One region of the Acinetobacter towneri genome, then DNA from elsewhere that is predicted to be linked to it. Evidence: predicted binding sites of a transcription regulator. Region 1 holds the regulator's gene; each other region holds the start of a gene.
The links. Region 1 encodes PhoB, which activates phosphate uptake and scavenging genes when phosphate is short. Its sites were predicted from a motif close to TGTCATNAANCTGTCATAA; they were not measured.

Region 1 (3,274 bases):
ACTGCAGAAACAGAAAAAACCACCCAGAAACAACAAAAAGAACGTCAGTTTAAAGGCTTGTCTTTAACTGAGCGCAAACAGGCGCGTCGTGAAAAACTGATTGAGGCAGGTATTCAAGCCTATGGCACGCATGGTTTTTTTGCCGTGACCGTAAAAGATATTTGTACCGAAGCCAAACTAACCGAGCGCTATTTCTACGAATCCTTTAAAAAAAGCGAAGAACTGTTTCAGACCATTTTTTTAAAATTGATTGATGAATTACAGCAAAATGTCATGCAAGCCATTATGCAAGCCTCGGCTGATCCTAAAAAAATGATTGATGCAGGACTGACTGCTTTACTGACCACGCTAAAAAATAACCCGCAAATGGCACGTATTATTTATATTGATGCCATGCTGGTGCAAGAACTACATAACCAAGCCACCATTCACGAAACTATGTCGCGTTTTGACCGCATGATTCAGGCCTTTGTCATGCTGATGATGCCGCATTTAGACCGCCCCAACCGAGAAATTTCACTGGTAGCGACAGGCTTAAATGGTTATGTCACCCAAATTGCGATTCGCTGGGTGATGAGCGATTTCAAACAATCCATGGAAGATGTCTTGTCTTCTTGCCGTATTGTATTTTTATCGTTATTACAGACCTTTTCGGAAAAAGAGCAAGCTTTTGTGAAAGATTCTTCGACATTGTCATAAAATCGAAAAATATTCATAATATTTTTCAAATTCAGAGGGGTCTGCTGACATTTCATAAATGGCTTGCGCTGTAGGCTAAAACTGAGCAGATCAGGCAGGGAATAGTGGGTCTATTGCCAAGTTTCATAACGCAATCTGAGAAAGTTTTAGCTACAGTCCTTCGGAACGAGCATATTTTTTTGCCGCTATTGCGTTATGAGTCAGTCACTTAGAATAACTAAATTTCCTGCCTCATGCCTTATATCAGCTAAAAAATCTTGCGAGATATATCTCTCACGTCGCAAACATAGACGAAGTGTCAGCAGACCCTATTTACTTTGACTGAATCTGTTCAGTTTTTTCATCAAATCGACACTATTTTGTCACAAATTATTGCAAAAATAGCCCATTCAACCCTTTCTGCAATGATACTGTCATAATTAATCTTTGTAATAAGCCTGTCATAAATAAAACGGTCCACCGTTAACATCTATAGGATATTGCGTTGTGAAAGATGACTACATTTTAATCGTCGATGACGAACTTCCAATTCGGGAGATGATCCATACCTCTTTAGATATGGCAGGCTTTCAGTGCTTACAAGCAGAAGATGCAAAACAAGCTCATCAGATGATTGTCGATCAACGTCCAGCGCTTATCTTGCTTGATTGGATGATGCCAGGCGGTGTCAGCGGTGTAGACTTGTGCCGTCGCCTAAAACGCGATGACAACCTTGCTGAAATTCCTGTGATTATGCTCACTGCACGTGGCGAAGAAGATCACAAAGTTCAAGGTTTAGATGCTGGCGCGGACGACTACATGACTAAGCCGTTCTCGACCCGTGAACTGGTGTCACGTATTAAAGCGGTCTTACGTCGTGCCAATGCCTTAAGCGGTGAAAAAACTATTGATGCCAACGGTTTAATTTTGGACCCAGTCAGCCAGCGTGTCAGTTTTGGTGACAATATTTTAGAAATGGGCCCAACCGAATATCGTCTATTGGCGTTCTTTATGACGCACCCAGAGCGCGCTTACACCCGAGCGCAATTGCTTGATCAAGTCTGGGGCGGCAATGTATATATTGAAGACCGAACTATTGATGTGCATATTCGTCGTTTACGTAAAGTTTTAGAACCGTATGGCGTAGACCGTTTTGTACAAACGGTACGTGGTACAGGCTATCGCTTCTCGACACGTGCGGATGTTGCTTTAGGCTAAAATTATTTTATGTACGAACCTTACCCAGTCCCTGAACTCGCCCGTGACCTCAAACAAGTTCGTTACAGCAGTTTATGGACTTTTGCCAAACAAGATTTTCGTTTATTGGCCTTTTTCCTAATTATTGCAAGCTTGATTGGTTTTGGGATTGGGTATTTTTGGATTTGTATTAGCCTCGCCTTTTTGCTGTTTTTTCTTCAGCAAATGCGCTCCCTCTATTTAGTTAATGATTGGATTTCCAATCGTCCTTATGATGTGCCGCCAAATCTGCATGGTATTTGGGGTGCATTACTGTTCAATGTTTATCGCTCACAACGTCAGGAACGTATCGTTCAGGCCGAAATGGTCGGGTTGATTGATCGCGCCCAGTCTTCATTGGTGGCGTTGGATGAAGCCGTGATGCTGATTGATGAAAATCATCAAATTGAATGGTGGAACCCTGCTGCTGAAAAGCTATTGGGTATTCAGCCTTTAGACCGTGGACGCAACATCCTCACTATTTTGCGCCAACCTAGTTTTATTGAATATTTTAATCATATTGATCAAGCACCTGACGGTTTAAAAATGAAATCTAGCGTGCATGAAGGGCAATATGTGCAAGTCAAAATGACTCAGTTTGGTGGCGATAGCCGTTTGTTATTTGCTTACGACATGACGCGTATGCATAACCTAGAACAAATGCGTAAAGACTTTGTCGATAATATTTCACACGAATTACGCACTCCGCTAACGGTGCTGAGTGGTTATATCGAAACCTTTACCGATCAGGAAGATATTAACCCGCGTTGGAAACGTGCTTTTGAGCAAATGCAGTCACAAACCCGACGCATGAACGCTTTGGTAAATGACCTGCTGCTGCTGTCGCGTCTGGAAAATGAAAAAACCATCGCCAAAAATCAAATTATTGAAATGCCAAGTTTAATGAATCAATTATTTGACGATGCACATGCCTATAACGTCGATTATGGACATACGCTCAACTTAAATATTGACAGTCATTATGATCTGATTGGTTCAGATGTAGAATTGGCCAGTGCCTTTAGCAACCTGATCACCAATGCGATTAAATATACCCCGAAAGGTGGGACGATTACCATTGGCTGGCATGATGATGGCAATCAAGGTTATTTTACTGTGGAAGATACAGGCATCGGGATTGATCCGAAACACTTACCACGCTTAACCGAACGCTTTTATCGTGTAGACAGCGCACGTAGCCGACAAACAGGCGGTACTGGTTTAGGTTTAGCAATTGTGAAGCACGTTTTGATGCAGCATAATGCACACTTAGAAGTCGAATCTAAAGAAAATCAAGGCTCTATATTTAAAGTCGTGTTCCCAAAAGAGCGTTTGTATTACGAAACTTAAGCGCTGGTTG
Region 2 (3,274 bases), 860 kb from region 1:
ATTATGGCGGCATTGTGGATTCATGACTTACGCAATCCAAACTCGGCAGCCAATCCTGAAGTGAAACTTGAGCATCCGCTCGAATTGATGATGGAAGGTGCGAACCATGGTGGATTGTGGCGCGTGGCGTATTTGGCACGAACGGCCCTACCTTTCGCTGCGCTCTATGGCTTTGCTGCAGATAAATTACCGCTGGACAAAGTCATCCAAAAATTTAAAAAGTAATGTAAACCGCTAATCTATCTATTCAAAAACTTGCCTGCAAATATTTCTCTAGACTGATCTGCAGGTATAAAAAAAGCGCTGTATCATCACAGCGCTTTTTTCAACCACTCAAAAAAGTTGAGAATGGATTAAAACACTTTTAAGAACAACCAGAACAAGCTACCCGATAAACAAATTGTCGCAGGTAAAGTGAAAATCCAAGCCGAAAGAATTGTACGCACCATTTGGAAATTCAGACCCGATTTATTTGCCACCATGGTACCTGCCACCGCACTGTTCAGTACGTGTGTAGTTGAAACTGGCATCCCCAAACCATCTGCAGCAGCAATAGTTGACATTGCCACAAGCTCGGCAGACATACCTTGACCATAAGTCATGTGCTGCTTACCGATACGTTCACCAACAGTCACCACAATACGTTTCCAGCCGACCATCGTACCCAAGCCTAGTGCTAAGGCAACGGCAACTTTGACCCAAGTTGGAATGTATTGTAAGAATGAATCTAAATGGCTGCGGTAGCTTTTAACCACTTTTTTCTGTTCTTCCGACATTTCAGGCAAGGCATTGGCTTTGTCTAAACGCTTGAATGAAGTCGTGCTTAAATACATATCATTACGCATTTCTGCTACTTCAGCTTCAGGCACATCTTTCAAGTTGCCATATTGACCCACACGCTCACCCAAATGGTCCGTTAAGCTTGCCAAAGCAGGCACGACTTCAGGAGTAATTTCTTTGGTCTGAATATAACTAGTAATAATCTGACGCGCTTTTTCATCTGGCATATCGGCATGTTGTGGATAAATCACATCAGCCGTTTGCGTTGAAAGCTGCTGGAACGATTGAATGTGGTTTTGGCCTAACTCTTTATTTAACGAGTACGCCAACGGCACAATCCCGATCAAAATCAACATGATTAAACCCATGCCCTTTTGACCATCGTTTGAACCATGCGCAAAACTTACCCCAGTACAAGTAAAAATTAGAATGGCACGAATCAGTGGTGGTGGTGGCTTATTGCCTTCAGGTGGCTGGAACAACTCCATTTGTTTCTTGAAGATTTTTTTCACCAAGAAGAACAAAATCGCAGCAAAGGCAAAACCAATCAGTGGCGAGAACAATAAAGCCTTGCCCACTTTCATGACTTGTTCCATGTCTACGCCACTTGCACCCGCACCTGAGTTCAGCAAGTAGTTCATAATCCCCACACCTAAAATCGAACCGATTAAAGTGTGCGAACTTGAAGCAGGAATACCGAAAAACCACGTTCCTAAGTTCCAGACAATCGCGGCAATCAACATGGCAAAAACCATGGCAAAGCCTGCGCCTGAACCGACATTCATAATCAATTCGACTGGAAGTAAGGCAATAATACCGTAGGCAACTGCGCCACTGGCGACCATCACCCCAAGGAAGTTACAGAAACCCGCCCACATTACTGCCACAGGTGCAGACAGGGCATTGGTATAAATAACCGTTGCCACTGCGTTAGCTGTGTCGTGGAAACCATTCACAAATTCAAAGCCTAAGGCAATGAATAAAGCGGTCGCCAATAAAATCACCGAGTACATGCTTAGCGCAGGCACGTGGGATAAGTCCGCAGACAATTGGAAACCAATATAAATAAGGGTAGAAACGATGATCGTTAAAAACACCGGCATAAAAAATTTCGGTGTAGGCACATGAACATTGGTCGATTTAGTGGTCGACTTGTGTGCTGAATCTACAGGAGTTGGATTAGAATTCATGCAAGCAGAAAAGAGGATTTAAAATCCCCTTATTGTTCAATTAAATTGTGACAATTATATGACAAAGAGCTGTTATATAAAGCAACTTTCATACTTTATTTTCACACTTTAAGCTGTATTTTTTGTGCATAAAATTAAAATTAACTTTTAAATTTAAACACTTAGAATAAATAAACCTACTTTTCTTATGCCATTCTCTCAAATTTAGATTGTTACACCTTTGTCATATTTGCCTAAAGTGTCAGACAAAATTCACCGTGAGCCAATTTTGCCTGAGCAATATGACAAAGCGATGACGCATCAAAGTAAAATCAAAATTAGAATGTTCCTCATCACAACTTTTATTTAGGTTCAAAAGCTACAGCAAAATCCTAAAAATACTGCTTTATGCACTATTTTTACGACTTCCACTCTCTCTGGTCGCTTCAAGTGCACGAAAGCCGTGCGAACTCTGCTAAAATAGCGCTCATTTCGGATTCAGTCATAAAGGGTTTTTTATGTCCACGCTTACCACCCTGAAAGCGCTTCTTGCCCAAAGAATTTTAATTATCGATGGTGCTATGGGTACTATGATTCAACGCCATCAATTGGAAGAAGCCGATTATCGTGGTGAGCGTTTTGCAGATTGGGCACATGACCTCAAAGGCAACAATGATTTATTGGTACTGACCCAACCGCACATTATTCAGGGTATTCACGAAGCCTACTTAGATGCGGGTGCAGACATTATTGAAACCAACAGCTTTAACGGCACACGCGTTTCTATGTCTGACTATCACATGGAAGATTTGGTTCCAGAAATTAACCGCGAAGCAGCGCGTTTAGCCAAAGCTGCCTGTGAAAAATATTCAACACCAGACAAACCACGTTTTGTGGCAGGTGTACTTGGGCCAACATCGCGTACCTGTTCAATTTCACCAAATGTAAACGACCCTGCATTTCGTAACATTAGCTTTGATGCACTCAAAGAAAACTATATTGAAGCTGCGCATGCCTTAATTGAAGGTGGTGCAGATATCCTGCTCATTGAAACTGTATTTGACACCTTAAACTGTAAAGCTGCGATTTTTGCGGTCAAAGAAGTGTTTAAACAGCTCGGGCGTGAATTGCCGTTGATGATTTCAGGTACCATTACCGATGCTTCAGGACGTACCTTAACGGGTCAAACTGCAGAAGCTTTCTGGAACTCGGTACGTCATGGCGATTTACTTTCAATTGGTTTTAACTGTGCTTTGGGCGCAGATGCCATGCGTCCACACGTCAAAACTGTTTCAGACGTGGCCGATGTATTTGTTTCAGCTCAC
Region 3 (3,274 bases), 540 kb from region 1:
AGTCAATCCAAGGCAATTGTTGTTCTTGTCCGAGCAGCATCAAACTATAAAATGCCATTTTAGATACATCAGTGCGATGGCTAAACATGGACTCGCCAAAACAGCCCTTGCCAATGCTGCCCCCATACAAACCGCCGACCAAAAGATCTTGCTCCCAAACTTCGACACTGTAGCCATAACCTGCTGCAAAAAGCTGACAATACCCTTGAATGATCTCTTCAGAAATCCAAGTTTCATTGGCGTAGCTACGGGGCAAGGCACAATTGCGAATCACCTGTTCAAAGGCGTGATTGACAGTAATGCGATAATCCATTTTTCTCATGTTACGGATTAAAGATTTACTGGGCTGATAATATTGCGGAATAATCACACAACGCGGTTCAGGACTCCACCAGCAAATAGGATCACCTTCTGAAAACCATGGAAATAAGCCATGTGTATAGGCTTCATAGAGCGTAGAAGGGGAGAGGTCTGCACCTACACAAATCAAGCCTTCACCCTCAGGATCGACTTCAATGGGATCGGGGAAAATGAATTGTGAAGCCGGGAGCGTGTGCATATCAATTGCCGTATGAAGTTTTACGATGAACTTGATTTCATCATACCTAAAAATGCCGTGATAAAAAAACCGCTCAAGGAGAGCGGTCTTTAAACTTGGTCACTAAATTATTCACCAAGTGCATCTAAATATTTTTCTGCATCCAAAGCTGCCATACAACCTGAACCTGCAGAAGTAATCGCTTGGCGATAAATTGAATCGGCCACATCACCTGCAGCAAATACGCCAGCCACAGAAGTTTGAGTCGCATTGCCTGAAGTGCCGCTTTGTACTTGGATATAACCATCACGCAAGTTCAATTGACCTTCGAACATGCCTGTATTCGGTTTGTGACCAATCGCAATGAATAAGCCAGACACATCAACAATTTGAGTAGAGCCATCAGTGGTTGATTTTAAACGTACTGAAGTTACGCCTGTGTTGTCGCCCAAGACTTCATCAACTTGGTTATTCCAAAGAATACTGATTTTGCCTTCTTTTTCTTTGGCAAATAAATGATCTTGCAAGATTTTTTCAGAGCGAAGTGAATCACGACGATGCACCAATGTCACGTGTGATGCAATGTTAGACAGGTATAATGCTTCTTCAACAGCCGTGTTACCACCACCAACGACCATCACTTTTTGGTTTTTGTAGAAGAAACCATCACAGGTAGCACAAGCACTTACGCCTTGACCCATAAATGCTGCTTCAGATTCTAAACCTAAATATTGTGCAGTCGCACCTGTGCAAATGATTAAAGCATCACAGGTAAATTCTTCCATATCACCTTTCAGTACAAATGGGCGCACATTCAGGTTTACTTCATTGATATGGTCATACACGATTTCTGTGCCAAAGCGTTCCGCATGAGCTTGCATACGTTCCATTAACGCTGGGCCTGTTAAACCTTCAGGATCACCTGGCCAGTTATCAACTTCCGTAGTTGTGGTGAGTTGACCACCCAATTGTAAGCCTGCAATTAAAGTCGGTTTTAAGTTGGCACGTGCAGCATATACTGCAGCACTATAACCTGCAGGGCCTGAACCTAAAATAATTAAACGTGAGTGACGAGCGCTCATGCACAGCATCCTTTTTTTATTTAGAAATTTATGGAATTATACGTGAAACAGGATGAGTTTGCTGTGTGATTAAAGTTGATATTACTGATCATGTAAATCGATTTGAGCTATATAGAAAAAGTTAACAACACACTTCAATAATCTTGCATCTTTTTCTAGGCAACACATGCATAATAGAAGGTCTGTTATAATTTATAGCTTGCTGTGTGGTGAAGCTTGCATCGTGAAATGCAACTTAAATGACACAGCTAAATGAAATACAGACGCTCCGAATCAGGTGGCTTTTTAAGACCATCGAACAAACAAAAAACATTGATGAAGAATTGGCGACAGGACAATATATGACTGCGGTGTCGGGTGCTTATGCACATCGCTTAATAGCGACATTATTTTTGGTCTCTTTTGGAATATATCTGTTCCTTGCAACGGTGACCTATACTCCATTTGACCCAGGTTGGATGCACATTTCCAGTGACACCCAACAGGTTTCAAATGCGAGTGGAATCGCAGGTGCGTGGATTGCCGATTTACTGTTTGGCTTTTTAGGTTGGGCGAGTCTGCTTCTTCCTGCTTATTTTTTTATTGAAGCCTTACAAGTCTGGTGGCCACGTAGTTTTTTAAACCGACCATTTCGTTATGCTGCACAATTCTTCATTTTATTGGCAACAGCAAGTTTGCTGTATTTATTTTGGCAAGTACCTGCCGATACGTTAGACAATGCCTCAGGCGGCATCATTGGTTTTGAACTTGGGAAAAGTTTATCGCAAATTTTAACCATTTATGGAGCAACACTTTTTTTAGTCGTCTTTTGGATTTTCTTATTTACCCTCGCATTTGGGGTGAAGTGGAACAGAACGTGGGCAACTTTAAAAGCTACACCTGCTTATCTGCAAGATTTGTTCTATCGCAATGTACCTGAAGCAGAATCTGACTTTGACCGTTCTACACCACAGGTGAAAAAGACCGTTGTCGCTGCTGCACCTGTGGTTGCTGTTGAAGTGGCATCAACTGATTTAGAAGCAGCAAGTGAACCCGTGGTTGCACAGGCGAAAGAAGCTGAAACAACTGCACCACATCCTGCGGCAGAGCGTATGTTTAATCACATGCAGCAACGTGAAGAAGAAGAGCAACAGGCGCAGCAACAGCTATTGGTGCAAGATGAAATTGATGATGTTGAGTTAGAAAAAACCATCGAAAAGGCGCATCGCTTAGAACAAGACAGCCAGCGTATTGTTGCGACAGGCGAAGTGTGGCGTGCTTTACAAGAAAATACCGACAGTCAGCATAACCAAGACATTCATGCATTATTACGTGCTTCTGAAGAACCAGAGCCACATCTACAATCGAATCCTTTTGATGAAGTGCGTCCTGCATCTACGGCATCTCAAGCCACTGCAAAATCTTCGTTAGATTGGGATGATGATCAAATTTTTGATGAATTGCTCGCAGCAGTTCCGCAAGGCAAAGCTGCAAGTGATTTACACAGCCCATTCCAAAACAGCGAGGCAATGGATACTTTAGATGAGTCTGTGACCCAGCAAGAAACAGTGCATCCGCACTCGAATCCTACGGCTCACAATTTTAACGATGATCTCAGCAGATTTGAGTCAGATTTTAACCCGCCATCGTCAAGTGCTTCGAATACGCAAAATCA

Region 2: the regulator PhoB is predicted to act here: its motif matches at 2,016-2,034, upstream of J4G44_RS06190 (inorganic phosphate transporter).
Region 3: the regulator PhoB is predicted to act here: its motif matches at 1,847-1,865, upstream of J4G44_RS12055 (DNA translocase FtsK).

Annotation. Positions count from the first base shown of each region.
Region 1 is NZ_CP071766.1:437,313-440,586, forward strand. Features, by position in the region: gene J4G44_RS02115 (TetR/AcrR family transcriptional regulator) at 1-699, shown strand, start outside; gene phoB (phosphate regulon transcriptional regulator PhoB) at 1,186-1,896, shown strand; gene phoR (phosphate regulon sensor histidine kinase PhoR) at 1,906-3,264, shown strand.
Region 2 is NZ_CP071766.1:1,297,591-1,300,864, reverse strand. Features, by position in the region: gene J4G44_RS06195 (hypothetical protein) at 1-225, shown strand, start outside; gene J4G44_RS06190 (inorganic phosphate transporter) at 354-1,970, opposite strand; gene metH (methionine synthase) at 2,468-3,274, shown strand, end outside.
Region 3 is NZ_CP071766.1:2,495,042-2,498,315, reverse strand. Features, by position in the region: gene aat (leucyl/phenylalanyl-tRNA--protein transferase) at 1-559, opposite strand, end outside; gene trxB (thioredoxin-disulfide reductase) at 667-1,620, opposite strand; gene J4G44_RS12055 (DNA translocase FtsK) at 1,962-3,274, shown strand, end outside.